Regions from separate parts of the Kosakonia calanthes genome, predicted to be linked through region 1. Evidence: predicted binding sites of a transcription regulator. Region 1 holds the regulator's gene; the other holds the start of a gene.

Region 1 (8,217 bases):
CCAATTTGCGACAGCAGGATCATGATCCACACCCACACCGTGGCGAAGGTCGCCAGCGAAGCAATCACCAGGAAGACGTTTTCCGGCATGATGTAGTTGAGGTACACCGCCAGCAGCAGCGCGAGGGTCATCACCAGCACCGTCACCCACGGAATACCGCGACGAGACGTTTTGGCGAACATCTTCGGCGCGCTGCCCTGCTCCGCCATACCGTGCAGCATACGCCCCACGCCAAACACATCGCTGTTGATCGCCGAAAGCGAAGCGGTCAGCACCACAAAGTTCAGAATGCTGGCGGCAAATGTGATGCCCATATGCTGGAAGGTCAGCACAAATGGGCTGCCATCGGTACCCACTTGGTTCCACGGATAGATGGACATAATCACGAACAGCGTGCCGACGTAAAACACCAGAATACGCATCGGTACAGAGTTAATGGCGCGTGGAATCGATTTTTCCGGATCCTGCGCTTCACCGGCGGTGATGCCGATGATTTCAATGCCGCCGTAAGCGAACATCACCATTTGCAGCGCCATGACCGTGCCGATCCAGCCATTACTGAAGAAGCCGCCATGGCTCCACAAATTGCTGATCCCGGTCGGTTCGCCGCCGTTGCCAATCCCCCAAATGATGATGCCGAAACCGGCGACGATCATGATGATGATGGTGGCAACTTTAAAGAAGGAGAACCAGAACTCCAGTTCGCCGAAGACTTTCACGCTCATCAGGTTGATGGCGCAAATCAGTAGCACCACGCTGAGTACCCAGATCCAGTGCGGCACGGTCGGGAACCAGACGCCCATATAAATGCCAAAGGCCGTGACGTCGGCGATGGCGACAATCAGAATTTCAAAACAGTAGGTCCAGCCGGTGATATAGCCGGCCAATGGGCCGAGGTTTTCTTGCGCGTAGCGTGAGAAGGAGCTGGCGGAAGGGTTATGCACGGACATTTCGCCCAGCGCTCGCATAATGATATACGCGGCTACCCCGCCGATAATGTAGGCCAGCAACACACTTGGCCCGGCCATTTTGATGGCGTCCGCAGAGCCGTAAAACAGCCCGGTGCCAATCGCTGATCCCAGCGCCATAAAGCGAATGTGGCGGGTGCTTAGCCCACGCTTCAGCTTATTCGTACTTTCCATCGTTTCCACTGCCGTTATCCAACACAAAAATAAAAAACCACGGAGTGCGCTACCCCGTGGTTGAACTCACCGTGTTTGCCGCTGTTAATGCGCGCTGGAAGTCACCGGACGTCCTGCCGCGCGATCCCAGACTGCCGCCAGAATCACCATGACCAGGCTCGGCATCAACCAAGCCAGCCCCTGCTCTGCCAGCGGTAAGCGCTGAGTCCAGGCAGGAAGGTGTTCAGCAAACGCGGACGCTTTCACGCCGTCGAGGATACCAAAAAGCAAACTGATAAACATGGCCGGTGCGATAACGCGGGTTGAACTGTGCCAGAACGAGCGGCTAAAGCTCAACACCACCAGCACGATGCACGGCGGGTAAATCATGGTCAGCACCGGAATCGAAATCTGGATCAGATGGCTCAGCCCCAGGTTGGAAACCGCCATTGAGAAGATACCCAGAATAAATACCAGGCTGCGATAAGAGAGCGGCAGATACTGCGCGAAGAACTCGGCACACGCACAGGTCAGGCCAACCGCAGTCACCAGGCAAGCGATGAAAATCAGCGCTGCCAGCAGGAAGCTGCCCGCACCACCGAAGGTGTGCTGCACATAAGCATGCAGGATGGCCGCACCGTTAACGGATTGATCAACCAGCGTGGAGCTGTCGGAACCGAGACGGAACAGCGCCAGATAAAGCAGCGTCAGACCAACGCCCGCCATCAGGCCAGCCCAAACGGTATAACGGGTCAACAGACGCGCTTCGGTCACACCACGCGAACGGGCGGCATTCACGATAACAATACCGAAGACCATCGCACCCAGCGTATCCATGGTCAGATAACCGTTCACAAAACCGTTAGAGAATGGCGCGGTCTGATAGGCCTCCAGCGCGTGGCTGATCGGGCCGGCAGGCCAGACGATAGCGGCAACGGCAAGAATTGTCAGCGCAATGATTTTCAGCGGCGCGAGGAAATTGCCGACGGTATCCAGCAGTTTGCCCGGATAGAGCGACACCAGGATAACCAGCGCGAAATAAACGATGCTGTAAATCAGCAGCGGCAGTGCGCCGTCGCCGGTCAGCGGTGCGATACCCACTTCAAAAGAGACGGTCGCGGTACGCGGCGTCGCGAACAGCGGGCCAACCGCCAGATAGCAGACCGTTGCCAGCAACACGCCCGCCACTTTACCAATCGGCGTGCTCAGGCTGTCAACGCCACCGCCCACTTTCGCCAGCGCCACCACGGTCAACACCGGGAGGCCCACCGCCGTGATCAAAAAGCCAAAAGCCGCCGTCCAGACGTGTTCACCCGCCTGCAAGCCAACCATGGGAGGAAAAATGATGTTACCTGCGCCTACAAAGAGGGCAAAAGTCATAAAGCCCAGAGCAACAATGTCGCGTGGTTTTAAGTGATGGGTCATAAGTTTTTACTGCCTGTGGATGTGGTGTCGTAAAAATGATGATTTTTTCGGCTCTTCCAACCGAACAATAACGTAACAATATCGCGTTAAATCAGCGGGAAATGCTTCAAGTACAGCGCGGCGAAGAATAGTTTTTCGATTTACCACGCAAACACAGTCGGTCTGACAATGTCTGGGGCGCAATTTAAACGCTTATAACGTTTAAAGGCAAGTCGGGATCGCAAAACCAGATGGTTATACCACACAGATAAATAAAACCAGTGAAATACTCCATTTATAAGAAAAACACATGGCTGATCATGCGAACAAAAAAGCAGCAAGCGTACAAAATACGTTTAAGGCGAAGCGGATAACGAGGAACAGCGGCCCGTTGTCGCAGGCCGCTGGAAAGATAAGCTGACAGAAAGGTTACGTGACGGCGACTTTGGCAACCAGGCGTTCCGGCAGGACAAAGCTAAAACGCGTGCCTTTGCCTGGCTGGCTTACAATATCAAGACGGCTATCGTGATGATTCACCGCGTGTTTCACAATCGCCAGCCCCAGGCCGCTGCCGCCGGTTTGCCGGGAACGGGCTTTGTCAACGCGGTAGAAACGCTCGGTCAGGCGCGGAATATGCTCGGCGGCAATGCCCGGCCCGTTATCCTGCACGCTGAATTCCGCACCGTGCGGCACAGGCTGCCAGCGCACAATAATGTGCGTTCCGGCGGGCGTGTGGTTGACCGCGTTATAAACAAGGTTGGAAATCGCGCTGCGTAGCTGCTCTTCGTTGCCCAGCACTTTTAGATTGCCGTCGACTTCAAAACTAAATGTGTGTTTTTGCTGGCTAAGGGTTTGCGCTTCGCGCTCCACAACCCGCAGCATCATCGGCACATCAATAATTTCATTGGGCGGCAAAGTCGGCGCGGCTTCAATCTTTGATAGCGTCAGCAGCTGGCGCACCAGCCCTTCCATCCGCGAGGTTTGTTCCCGCATGGTGTGCAGCGCTTTTTCGCGCGGTGCACCTTCCAGCGTTTGCTCCTGCATCATCTCCAGGTAGCCTTGCAAAACCGTAAGCGGTGTACGCAACTCGTGGCTGACGTTGGCAAAGAAGTTGCGCCGCGCACCTTCCAGTTGGTGCATTTGCGTGACATCACGCGCCACCATCAACAGCTGCTGCTCGCTGTATGGCATCACGCGGATCTCCAGATGACGCCCGGTATTGAGCACCAAATTGAGCGGTTTGCCGAAAGATTGCGTCTTCAGGTATTGAGTAAATTCGGGGTAGCGCAACAGGTTCAGGATGTTCTGACCATTATCGTCCGGCCAGCGCAGCCCGAGCAGTTGTTGCGCAAGGCCGTTACACCAGAAGATCATGCCCTCTTCGGTGGTGAGAACCACCGCATCCGGCAGGGATTCCGCGCCGCTGCGAAAGCGTTTAATCAGATTACCCAGCTCGCGACGGCGCTTTTTGTTACGCATCTGCATCTGGTGCAGGCCGTATAACAACGGTTCCCAGCTTCCTGTGCCGGGCGGCGGCGTCATACTTTTATCGACCCATAACCACCAGGAAAGACGTAACAAATTCCAGAAATGCCAGATCAGCAGACCGATAACCGCCGCGAGTAAAAACCAGGGCAGATGACCGAAAATCGCGCCGAATATAAAGGCGGGGATACAACAAAGGAGGAGCTCCAGCACCAGCCTTTTCCATGACAGCCGTTCCAGCACGCATCACACTCCTGTCAAATTTCAGAAACGGGTCGAAAAACGATATCCCGTGCCGCGCACTGTTTGCACCATACGATCGTGCCCGCTGTGTTCCAGCGCTTTGCGCAGACGGCGAATATGCACGTCCACCGTTCTGTCTTCAACATAAACATTGGTTCCCCAGACGTGGTTCAGCAGTTGTTCACGGCTGTAAACCCGCTCCGGGTGGGTCATAAAGAAGTGCAGGAGTTTAAACTCGGTCGGCCCCATATCCAGCGGGTTTTCGCCGGTCATCACGCGATGTGACGATGGGTCGAGGCTTAGCCCCTGCATTTCGATAACTTCTTCCACTGCCATCGGCGAAATTCGGCGCATTACCGCTTTGATTCGCGCGACCAGTTCTTTAGGTGAAAAGGGTTTGGTGATGTAATCGTCCGCGCCTGTTTCCAGCCCACGAACGCGATCTTCTTCTTCCCCGCGCGCCGTCAGCATCATCACCGGAATATCACGGGTCATCGCTTCACGCTTTAGATGTTTAATAAACTGGATGCCAGAACCGCCGGGCAACATCCAGTCCAGTAAAACCAGATCGGGCCAGGGTTCATTAAGTTGGTTCACCGCGCTGTCATAATCTTCAGCTTCCACCGGTTGAAAACCATTTTGCTCGAGCACGAAGCAAACCATTTCACGGATGGGTGCTTCATCTTCTACGACCAGAATTCGTCTCGCCATGATTTGCCCTGTTTTAATTAGTCATCTGTATAGATAGCGGCGCCATTATGCGTCAGTTTTATGACAGATTTATGAATAAGATGACCGCCATATGACTCCACTCGAAGAAGTGTGACAGCGCAAATTTGTGCCTGGATATGTCCCTTATCTGCTTAATGTTTATAATCCCCTTTACGCTTTTTTGCCACGGACCCCCTATGCGCATCATTCACACGTCAGACTGGCACCTGGGCCAAAATTTCTACAGTAAAAGCCGGGCCGCCGAACACCACGCCTTTCTCGACTGGCTACTCGCCACGGCGGAAAGCCACGAAGTGGATGCGATAATCGTCGCCGGGGACATCTTCGATACCGGCTCACCGCCGAGTTACGCGCGCGAGCTTTATAACCGCTTTGTCGTCAAGCTTCAGCAAACCGGCTGTCAGCTGGTGGTGCTGGCCGGAAACCATGATTCCGTGGCCACCCTCAATGAATCGAAAGAGATCCTCGCCTACCTGAAAACCACGGTGGTTGCCAGCGCGGGCATCGAACCGTTTCTGCTTTACCGCCGTGATGGCGCGCCCGGTGCCGTGTTTTGCCCGGTGCCGTTTTTGCGCCCGCGCGACATTACCGTCAGCCAGGCGGGGCTTTCCGGGCAGGAGAAACAGCAACATCTGCTGACTGCCATTACCGATTACTACCAACAACAATTCACCACCGCTTGTACACTGCGCCGCGAACAACGTTTGCCGATTATTGCCAGCGGCCATTTAACCACCGTTGGTGCCAGCAAAAGTGACGCGGTACGTGATATTTATATCGGCACGTTGGATGCTTTCCCTGCACAAAACTTTCCGCCCGCCGATTACATCGCGCTGGGACACATTCACCGGTCGCAGAAAATTGGCGGTCAGGCGCACATTCGTTATTGCGGCTCGCCGATCCCGTTAAGTTTTGATGAAACGGGCAAAAACAAAAGCGTCAATCTGGTGACCTTCACCGATGGCAAGCTGGCGGAAGTGACTGCGCTGGAGGTTCCGCCAACCCAGCCGCTAGCGGTAATAAAAGGTGATTTTGCGGAGATTTGTCGCCAACTTGAGCAGTGGCGCGATGCCCCGGCAGACACGCCGGTGTGGCTGGATATTGAAATTGTCAGCAGCGATTATCTGGCGGATATGCAGCGAAAAATTCAACAAGTGACCGAGGATTTACCGGTGGAAGTGTTGCTGGTTCGCCGCAGCCGCGAGCAGCGGGAGCGCATTCTCGCCGGGGAATTACGTGAAACATTGAGCGAATTAAAAGTGGAAGACGTTTTTGCCCGCCGCCTCGCGCAGGAAGAACTCGACGAAACCCAAACCGCGCGTTTACAGGCGCTGTTTAGCGAAACCTGCCAGGCGCTGGATGAGGAGCAAGACGCATGAAAATCCTCAGCTTACGCTTAAAAAACCTCAATTCGCTGAAAGGCGAGTGGAAAATCGATTTCACCGAAGAGCCGTTCGCCAGCAATGGCTTATTTGCCATTACCGGCGCGACCGGCGCGGGGAAAACCACGTTACTGGATGCGATTTGTCTGGCGCTGTACCACGAAACGCCGCGCCTGAGCACCTTGTCGCAATCGCAAAACGATTTAATGACCCGCGACACCGCCGACTGCCTGGCGGAAGTGGAATTTGAAGTGAAAGGCGTCGCTTACCGGGCGTTCTGGAGCCAGACCCGCGCCCGTGGGCTGGCGGATGGCAACTTGCAGGCGCCGCGCGTCGAGCTTGCCACCTGCGCCGACGGCAAAATCCTTGCCGATAAAGTGAAAGATAAACTCGATCTCACTGCCTCGCTCACCGGGCTGGACTATGGGCGTTTCACCCGCTCGATGCTGCTGTCACAAGGCCAGTTCGCCGCGTTTCTCAATGCCAAACCCCGCGAACGCGCGGAGTTGCTTGAAGAGCTAACCGGCACCGAAATTTACGGGCAAATTTCGGCGATGGTGTTTGAGAAACACAAAACCGCGAAAACCCAGTTGGAGAATTTACAGGCGCAGGCTGAAGGCGTTGTTTTACTCAACGATGAGCAGCGCCAGCAGCTTACGCAAAGTTTGCAGGCACTTACTGACGAAGAGCAAACCTTGCTGGCCGGGCAACGCGCCGTGCAGACGCAGGCGCAATGGCTGAACCGCGATGCGGAATTACACGCCGCGCGCGGGCGGGCGCAGGCCGCGCTGGCGCAAGCACAGCAGTCGCTGGCCAGCGCTCAGCCGCAGTTGGCGGCACTGGAACGGGCACAACCGGCGCAGCAGTTGCGCCCGCTGTGGGACAGGCTCGAAGAACAACGTAAAGCGCTGGCGCGCACTCGCAGCCAGAGTGAAGAAGTGAATGCTCGCTTACATGCCAGCCTGTCGCTGCGCGCGCGCATTCGTTTTAGCGCGGGTCAGCAGCATGCCGCGTTGTTGGCGTCGCGAAAAACGCTGGACAGTTGGCTCACAGAGCATGCGCGTTTTGAGCGCTGGCAGAGTGAACTCACCGGCTGGCGCGTACTGTTCAATCAGTTAGAAGAAGAGAAAAAACAGTGGCAAGGCTTGCAACAACGCGTGCAAAGCCATGAAGCGCGTTTGCGCACGCTGCCGACTTCGACGCTGGAATTAAGCAGTGAAGAGACGTCTGCCGCCATGGCGCTTTGCGCGCAAAACCGCCCGCTGCGCCAGCAACTTACCGCTTTGCACGCCCGTTTCGCGCCGCTGCGTAAGCAACTAACCCAGCGCCAACAAAGTTTGTTGGATCTGAAAGCGGAGCAGGAAAAGCTCAACGCCGAGTTGGCGCGTAAACGCGATCTGTATAAAGAAAAAAACCAGCTACTGAGCGAAGTGCGCACCATCTGCGAACTGGAAAGCCGCATCAAAGATCTGGAGAGCGAACGCGCGCGCCTGCAACCGGGGCACCCCTGCCCGCTGTGCGGCGCGACGGAACATCCGGCGGTTGCGCAGTATCAGGCCATCGAACCCGGCGTCAATCAGACCCGTTTTAACGCGCTGGATCTTGAAGTGCGCGAGATGAAAGAAGCTGGCGTCGCCTTGAGCGAGCGGCTTAAAGGGCTGAGCGAACGCTATGAAAAAGATGAGCGCGAAGCCAAAACCTTGCAGCAGGAAGAACAGGCCTGGTTAGAGGATTGGGCCAAAGCCTGCGCGATGCTGAATGTCACGCTTGAACCGCATCGCGATCTGACCAGTTGGCAAAGCGCGCAGGATGCCTATGAGCAGCAGCTTTATCTGCTCAATCAGCGCCAG
Region 2 (8,217 bases), 1.5 Mb from region 1:
GCGGAACATCATCGCGACCCAGAATACGATCGAATTGCAGGCCTTCGACCGTTTCATTCGACACATAGTGAATGTAAGGCGCATCGGGGGAGAAATCTAACTCTTCATCCGTTGGTAAGCGACGGTAGCCGTCCTTTTCACCGCTCCAGATAACGCGCACTGGGCCCTCGCGCATCGCTTCGGTGATGACTTTGCGGCTCCAGTAGCCGGTATCAAAATATTCGGCGGGGTGCTTTTTCCCGCGCAGCAGGGTCATCGGCACCATTGAAAACTGCTGCGTTGCGCCACCCTGTAAAAACAGGATGTGGAAATCATTGGGCAAACCCAACAGCGTGCGGATATTGTTTTCGGTTTCCCGAACCACATTCTCAAACCATGCCGAACGGTGGCTAATACCGAGGATCGACAATCCCACTTCCGGGACATTAATAATCGCCTGCTGCACCTGGTTTAAAACAACGTCCGGAAGTGCGCCCGGCCCACCGGAAAAATTAAGGGCGTTATTTGGATTTAATGACATTTCTTCTTACTCTCATTCTTTATCGTCAAGCGCTTTACCGGCGCGCTGGAATAACATTTCCCGCATCGCATTTTTCACTTTCAGCATGTGAACCTGCTTATTCGGGAACATGACGTCATCGTCCATCGCATGGACCACCATCGCCGGGTCAATCTCAAAAATCAGCAACTTGCCATCCTGCGTTTCTGCGCAGTCGATACCGATATAGTGCAAACCGGTGCGCTGGCTAATGGCGTCCAGCGCTGCTCGATGGCGCTCGGCGAAGTCGGCGAACTCATTGAAAAAGCGGGCTTCCTGCGCGCGCTTATCGGCATCTTCATACATCCCGGCGTTGACGTAATGAATCATCCAGTGCGCAGAGACGCCCATATGGCAGGCATAGGGTTTGCCGTCGATCAGCACCACGCGCATTTTGCGAAACAGGCCGTCGCTGCCGCTGTAATCAACGAAACGCGAGACAAAAAAAGCCTCGCCTTCGGTTTGCGCCAGATAAAGCGCCACCTCGGCAGCCGAGTCGATTTTTTGCAGGCCGTGACCACCGTGGCTACCGACCGGGCGCACGATAATGGGAAAGTCGTGCTCCTCTACAATCTCAGCCAATATTTTCTGCCCGCCAGCCACCGCCTGTAACTGCTGGCGGGAAGTATGCAATGCCGGGCAAATCAGCAAACCAGGCACATTTTGCAGTAGCAGGCTGGCGTTATGGCGCTCGGAAGTGGACACGCTTTTGGGTGGGTTTAGCACCGGTTTTGGCCAGCCGCACAGGGCAAACGCGAGGCGCAAAAGCACGTTTTCCTGCTCATCACTGGCGCCAATCGCCACCATCACCACATCATGTTCTGGGATCGGCGCAGTCAACGGGTTGTCGCTATTTGCATCGACATAGTAATAAAGCAGGTCGATATCGCTGTTTTCTAACAAGCAGTCGAGGGGAATATTCGCCGAAAGGTTGCCAGGCACCATCAACATCAGTAGCCGTAGCTTTGGCGTCTGACGCGCGGGCCAGTGGTAGACGCGCTGCATTGCCAGCGCTTGTTCCTGGATTTGTAACCCCAACGCTTCGTGTTTCAGGCTCATCATCGCGGTGGCGAGATTCATCCACAGAACGGGAGCATCAGGGTTATTTTGTGCTTGCGCGATCAGCTCCTGGGTTATCGACGAAAAATCGACACCTGCGATGCTCATGCGCAAAAAAGGGGCCATGCCAAGAAATTGCGCCGACGAGAAGTCCGGTGCGGTCGTTAGGGTCATTTTTATTATTCCTGCTTGTGCTGTGCATACCCCTTATGATGCGACAAATCACTGGCAGGCAATCCGACGATTAACGGCATTAGTTATCGTGATAATTAAGCGTAACCTACGGAAATTAATAGAGTTATTAAGTATAAATGACGGGTGAATAGAGGAATTGCCTCCGGAGTATGAAGGCAAAATATAGAGAAATTATGGAGAGGAAAAACGCGCGGCAGAAAAAAGAAGAAACGCGGTAACTAAGGCAGATTTTTAGCGCTGAATTTACGGTTCGCCGCGCTTACTGAAAAGATTCTGCTACGCGTTTTATTCCGCTAATGCCTGCGCACACGCCCAGGCGCTCGACCACGCCCACTGGAAGTTATACCCGCCCAGCCAACCGGTCACATCCATCACTTCACCAATGAAATAGAGCCCCGGCACATTGCGCGCTTCCATGGTGCGTGACGACAGTTCATGGGTATCCACGCCGCCGAGGGTCACTTCCGCGGTACGGTAGCCTTCGGTGCCATTCGGCTGAACACGCCATTTGGTCAGCGTATCGACCAGCGTTTCCTGCTCGCGGCTATTAAGCTGCTTAAGCGTGACGTCCGGGATCTGCCCAAGCTGTTGCAGGCACTCAACCAACCTTTTCGGCAGTTGCATGCCAAGCGTGTTTTTCAGGCTTTGGTTCGGATGCGCGTCGCGCTGCTGGTTGAGGAAACTTTCCAGGTCACACTCCGGCAGCAAATTGATGCTGACGAATTCGCCCGGCTGCCAGTAACTGGAAATTTGCAGAACCGCTGGTCCCGACAGGCCACGGTGGGTAAAGAGCAGATTTTCGCGAAAAACCGTGCCGTTTTCAGCGGTAATGACCGACGGCACAGAAACGCCTGACAGCGTTTGCACCTGCTCTAGCAGCGGCTTATGCAGCGTAAACGGCACTAGCCCGGCGCGGGTCGGCAGCACTTTCAGGCCAAACTGCTCGGCAACTTTATAACCGAAAGGCGATGCGCCCAGCCCCGGCATCGACAGACCGCCGGAGGCAATCACCAGTTTCGCCGCCTGCACGCTGTCGCCGTTCAACTGCAACGTGTAACCCTCTTCAGAACGTTCAATATTGAGGACTTCACTGCGCAGGCGCTGCGTCACGTTGCCTTTTTCGCACTCCGCCACCAACATATCGACAATCTGCTGCGCGGAGTCATCGCAAAAAAGCTGCCCCAGCGTCTTTTCGTGCCAGGCAATGCCGTGTTTATTGACCAGATCGATAAAATCCCACTGGGTATAACGCGCCAGCGCGGATTTACAAAAATGCGGGTTTTGGCTGAGGTAGGCCGCAGGTTCGACATACAGATTGGTGAAGTTGCAGCGCCCGCCGCCGGACATCAGGATTTTACGGCCCGGTTTTTTACCGTTATCCAGCAGCAACACGCGGCTGCCCGCCTGCCCTGCCATTGCCGCACAGAACATCCCCGCCGCACCGGCACCGACTACAATGGCATCAAACCTTTCCACACCTGCACCCTCAATTGAAAATCGTCGCGGATTGTAAAGAGTTCATGCTGGTCGCACCAGAGCGCAGATGTGCGAAAAGCAACATAACATTGAAAAATATAAGATAATTTTAAAACTTAAGTGGATTGTAAGAAATAATGTCAAAAAAAATACATATTTCACTTTGCCCACGCTGCCAATGTCCCTGATAATGCGCGGCGTTCGTGTCCCCAATAAATGGCTTAACGACCTATGGTACATTTGTTTGCCGGCCTGGATCTGCATACCGGGCTATTACTCTTGCTTGCTTTGGTTTTTGTTCTGTTTTACGAGGCCATTAACGGCTTCCACGACACTGCGAATGCCGTTGCAACTGTGATTTATACACGCGCTATGCGTTCTCAGCTGGCGGTTGTGATGGCAGCAGTGTTTAACTTCTTCGGCGTTTTGCTGGGCGGGTTAAGCGTTGCGTATGCCATTGTGCATATGTTGCCAACCGATCTGCTGCTTAACGTTAGCTCCGCCCATGGCCTGGCAATGGTCTTCTCCATGTTGCTTGCCGCCATTATCTGGAACCTTGGCACCTGGTATTTGGGTCTGCCGGCTTCCAGTTCCCACACCCTGATTGGCGCGATTATCGGTATTGGTTTAACCAATGCGCTGATGTCCGGTAATTCCGTGGTGGACGCTTTAAATATCCCAAAAGTGCTGGAAATCTTCGGTTCGCTGATCCTTTCACCGATCGTCGGTCTGGTGATTGCGGGCGGCTTGATATTTATTCTGCGTCGTTACTGGAGCAACACCAAAAAGCGCGCGCGTATCCACATGACGCCTGCTGAACGCGAGAAGATCGACGGTAAGAAAAAGCCGCCGTTCTGGACGCGTATCGCGTTGATTATCTCCGCCATTGGCGTGAGTTTCTCCCACGGTGCGAACGACGGTCAGAAAGGTATCGGCTTGATTATGCTGGTGCTGATTGGCGTTGCGCCTGCGGGCTTTGTGGTGAATATGAACGCTTCCGGTTACGACATCACCCGTACGCGTGATGCCGTCAACAATGTGGAAACCTACTTCCAGCAACATCCGGCGCTGCTGCAAAAAGTGACCGGTGCGGCGCCAATGCTGCCAACACCGGAAGAAGTGACTACACAGCCGGGCGAGTTCCATTGCCATCCGGGTCGCGCAATCAGTGCGCTGGACCGCGCGAAAGCGATGCTGACGGGCATTGAGAATTACGAACAGGTTCCGCTGGAACAGCGTGGTCAGTTGCGCCGCATCATGCTTTGCCTGTCCGATATTACGGATAAAGTGGCGAAGCAGCCGGATGTCAGCGCGGACGATCAGCGCCTGCTGAAGAAACTGAAAGGCGATATGCTCAGCACCATTGAGTACGCGCCAATCTGGATCATCATGGCCGTTGCGCTGGCGCTGGGCCTGGGGACGATGATCGGCTGGCGTCGCGTCGCGACCACTATCGGTGAAAAAATCGGTAAGAAAGGCATGACGTATGCGCAAGGGATGTCCGCGCAGATGACCGCCGCGGTGTCCATCGGTCTGGCGAGTTATACCGGCATGCCGGTTTCCACCACGCACGTGCTGTCGTCTTCTGTTGCCGGGACAATGATTGTCGACGGCGGCGGTCTGCAACGCAAAACCGTGACCAATATTCTGATGGCCTGGGTCTTTACCCTGCCGGCATCGATTATTCTGTCTGGCGCGCTGTACTGGATTTCACTGCATCTGATTTGATGGGGTGTGTCGCACAATAAAAAACGGGTCAGGAAACTGACCCGTTTTTTTATCTCCGAAAGAATTGCCTGATGGCGCTTCGCTTATCAGGCCTACAACTCAATGCCAAATCAACAACGCAATCAAACTCACCACCACCAGCCCGCATAATGAGCTGGTCAAAATGAACTGACGGCGCACTCGCTCACAACGGCGGATAAACTCGTCATCATGATGATCGCGATAGCGTTGCCCGTAGATGTACCAGACCAGCCGCATTTGTTTGCTGGGTTGCCCGTGAGAGGTGAAAAATCCGCCGCCATCCACGTACTGATAAAGTAAGGGGTCACAACCACGAAGTACCACTAACAATGCGCGAAGCGATGAGTAATAACGCGCCATGTTAACCACACACACCACACATAAAGCCCAGAACAGTGCAACAGTGCTGATCACCATATCCCCTCCCCGGCGAGAGCCCACAAGGACTCACGCTCCTGGATACCCAACCGAGTCAGACAACGAAGAGTGTTACCAATCGCCGGACGGGGCAGCTGCGCAGGCGGTGTTCCGTACGGTTTATTTATAGTGTAGGAGATCACTTTATTTTTTTGCCAGCAACGAAAGCATCATCTATGCATCTGGTTGTAAATATTGCTTAAGTGAATCGTGATCCAGGCGGATTGACGGTGCCAAAAGAGCGTTATAAGGTAGAAATATCTTCTACAATGAGATCCTTAAGGCCGGGCGCTACGCTCACGTGAAACGCAGGATGCGAGCGCAGTGCAACAGCATCAGGGTTTCAACCCCGATGGTCATCGACAACTTATGGAAGGAGTAACACTATGGCTTACAAACACATCCTTATCGCCGTCGACCTTTCCCCCGAAAGTAAATTGCTGGTTGAGAAAGCAGTATCCATGGCGCGTCCTTACAACGCGAAAATTTCCCTTATACATGTCGATGTAAATTACTCCGATCTTTATACAGGCCTGATTGATGTGAATCTCGGCGACATGCAAAAACGCATCTCCGATGAAACGCACCAGGCGCTGACTGAGCTTTCCACCAACGCAGGCTACCCGATTACCGAAACCCTGAGCGGCAGCGGTGATTTAGGGCAAGTGCTGGTCGATGCGATTAAAAAATACGATATGGACCTGGTGGTTTGCGGTCATCATCAGGATTTCTGGAGTAAGCTGATGTCGTCCGCGCGCCAGCTGATTAACACCGTTCATGTCGATATGCTGATTGTCCCGCTGCGGGACGAAGAAGAGGATTGATGCCTCGTGAGCGAGCGGCGTAAAAACCGCCCGCTTCGCAACATCACAACCCGGTACGCGCAACGCGGCCGGGTTTTTTATTCCCCGGAACCGGGGTAGATATCAAAACGATGGCTTTTGGTGACCACCGCCGATTGCGTGGCAATACCCGCCAGCGGCGGCGCGTAATCCGGGCGTTTCACCACCACGCGCTTAATGGCTAACTGCCGCGCAGGTTCCAGCAAACCATCGGCATCCAGATCCGGGCCAACCAGCGACTGAAAAACCCGCATCTCCTTTTTCACCAGTGCGCTTTTTTGCTTATGCGGGAACATCGGATCGAGATAGACCACCTGCGGGCGCGGCGTGATGTCCGCAAGCCCCGTCAGGCTGGAAGCGTGAATCAGCTGTAAGCGGTCGCGCAGCCACGGGCCAATTTCCGCATCCGCATAACCGCGATGAAGGCCATCTTCCAACAGCGCCGCCACTACCGGGTTGCGCTCCAGCATTCGTACCCGGCAACCCACCGACGCCAGCACAAACGCATCGCGGCCCAGCCCCGCCGTGGCATCCACCACTTCCGGCAAGTAACTGCCTTTGATGCCAACCGCTTTGGCAACCGCTTCACCGCGTCCGCCGCCGAACTTGCGCCGGTGCGCCATTCCGCCCGCCACAAAGTCGACAAAAATGCCGCCGAGTTTCGGTTCATCGCGCTTGCGCAGTTCAAGGTGCGAAGGGGTGAGCACCAGCGCCATCAGGTTGTCGTCATCCTGCTCCAGCCCAAAACGGGCCGCAAGAACAGATAAGGCACCGTCTCCGGTGCCTGTTTCATTGAGCAAACAAATCTTCAAGATTTAGCCTTCGATACCGTAATGCTCAAGCATCGCGTCAATCTGCGGCTCACGGCCACGGAAGCGTTTGAAGAGATCCATCGGCTCTTCCGAACCGCCACGGGTCAGGATGTTATCGAGGAACGACTGCCCGGTTTCGCGGTTGAAAATCCCCTCTTCTTCGAAGCGGGAATAGGCGTCGGCGGCCAGCACATCGGCCCACAGGTAGCTGTAATAACCCGCCGCGTAGCCACCGGCAAAGATATGGCTGAAAGCATGCGGGAAACGGCCCCACGACGGGCCAGGCACCACGGCGACCTGGCGTTTGATTTCTGCCAGCGTTTCGAGGATTTTCGCCCCTTGCTCCGGGTTGAACTCTGCGTGCAGGCGGAAATCGAACAGGCCGAACTCCAGCTGGCGCAGGATAAACATCGCCGCCTGGTAGTTTTTCGCCGCCAGCATTTTATCCAGCAGTTCTTGCGGCAGCGGTTCGCCAGTCTCGTAATGACCGGAAATGAACGCCAGCGCTTGCGGCTCCCAGCACCAGTTTTCCATAAACTGGCTCGGCAGTTCGACCGCATCCCACGGCACTCCGCTAATGCCCGCCACGCCGGCGGTTTCAATCCGCGTCAGCATATGGTGCAAGCCGTGACCAAATTCGTGGAACAGGGTGATCACTTCATCGTGGGTGAACAGCGCCGGTTTGCCGCTGACCGGGCGGTTGAAGTTACAGGTGAGATACGCCACCGGTTTTTGCAACGAACCGTCGGCTCTGCGCATCTGGCCGACGCAATCGTCCATCCACGCGCCGCCGCGTTTGTTTTCGCGGGCATAGAGATCGAGATAGAAGCTACCGCGCAATTCGTTGTTTTCGTCATACAGCTCGAAGAAGCGCACATCCGGGTGCCAAACATCAACATCTTTGCGCTCTTTGGCGGTGATGCCGTAAATGCGTTTCACCACTTCGAACAGACCGTTAACCGCGCGGTTTTCCGGGAAGTACGGGCGCAGTTGCTCATCGCTGATGCTGTAAAGATGCTGTTTCTGTTTTTCGCTGTAGTAACCGATGTCCCACGGTTGCAGCTCATCGACACCAAATTCGGCTTTGGCGAACGCGCGCAGTTGCGCCAGCTCTTTTTCACCCTGCGGG

What was found. The regulator PhoB, encoded in region 1, activates phosphate uptake and scavenging genes when phosphate is short. The targets are predictions, from matches to a motif close to CTGTCATAAAACTGNCNNAT.
Region 2: a site for PhoB is predicted at 3,406-3,425, ahead of pitA (inorganic phosphate transporter PitA). Genes of this name have one in related genera too.

What each region holds. Positions count from the first base shown of each region.
Region 1 covers NZ_CP151800.1:3,605,588-3,613,804, forward strand. Annotated here, with positions in the region: gene proY (proline-specific permease ProY) at 1-1,142, opposite strand, end outside; gene brnQ (branched-chain amino acid transporter carrier protein BrnQ) at 1,227-2,546, opposite strand; gene phoR (phosphate regulon sensor histidine kinase PhoR) at 2,955-4,253, opposite strand; gene phoB (phosphate response regulator transcription factor PhoB) at 4,275-4,964, opposite strand; gene sbcD (exonuclease subunit SbcD) at 5,162-6,364, shown strand; gene sbcC (exonuclease subunit SbcC) at 6,361-8,217, shown strand, end outside.
Region 2 covers NZ_CP151800.1:309,000-317,216, reverse strand. Annotated here, with positions in the region: gene AAEY27_RS01310 (phosphoserine transaminase) at 1-520, opposite strand, end outside; gene AAEY27_RS01305 (ATP-grasp domain-containing protein) at 533-1,771, opposite strand; gene AAEY27_RS01300 (NAD(P)/FAD-dependent oxidoreductase) at 2,078-3,268, opposite strand; gene pitA (inorganic phosphate transporter PitA) at 3,500-4,996, shown strand; gene uspB (universal stress protein UspB) at 5,096-5,431, opposite strand; gene uspA (universal stress protein UspA) at 5,821-6,258, shown strand; gene rsmJ (16S rRNA (guanine(1516)-N(2))-methyltransferase RsmJ) at 6,336-7,088, opposite strand; gene prlC (oligopeptidase A) at 7,092-8,217, opposite strand, start outside.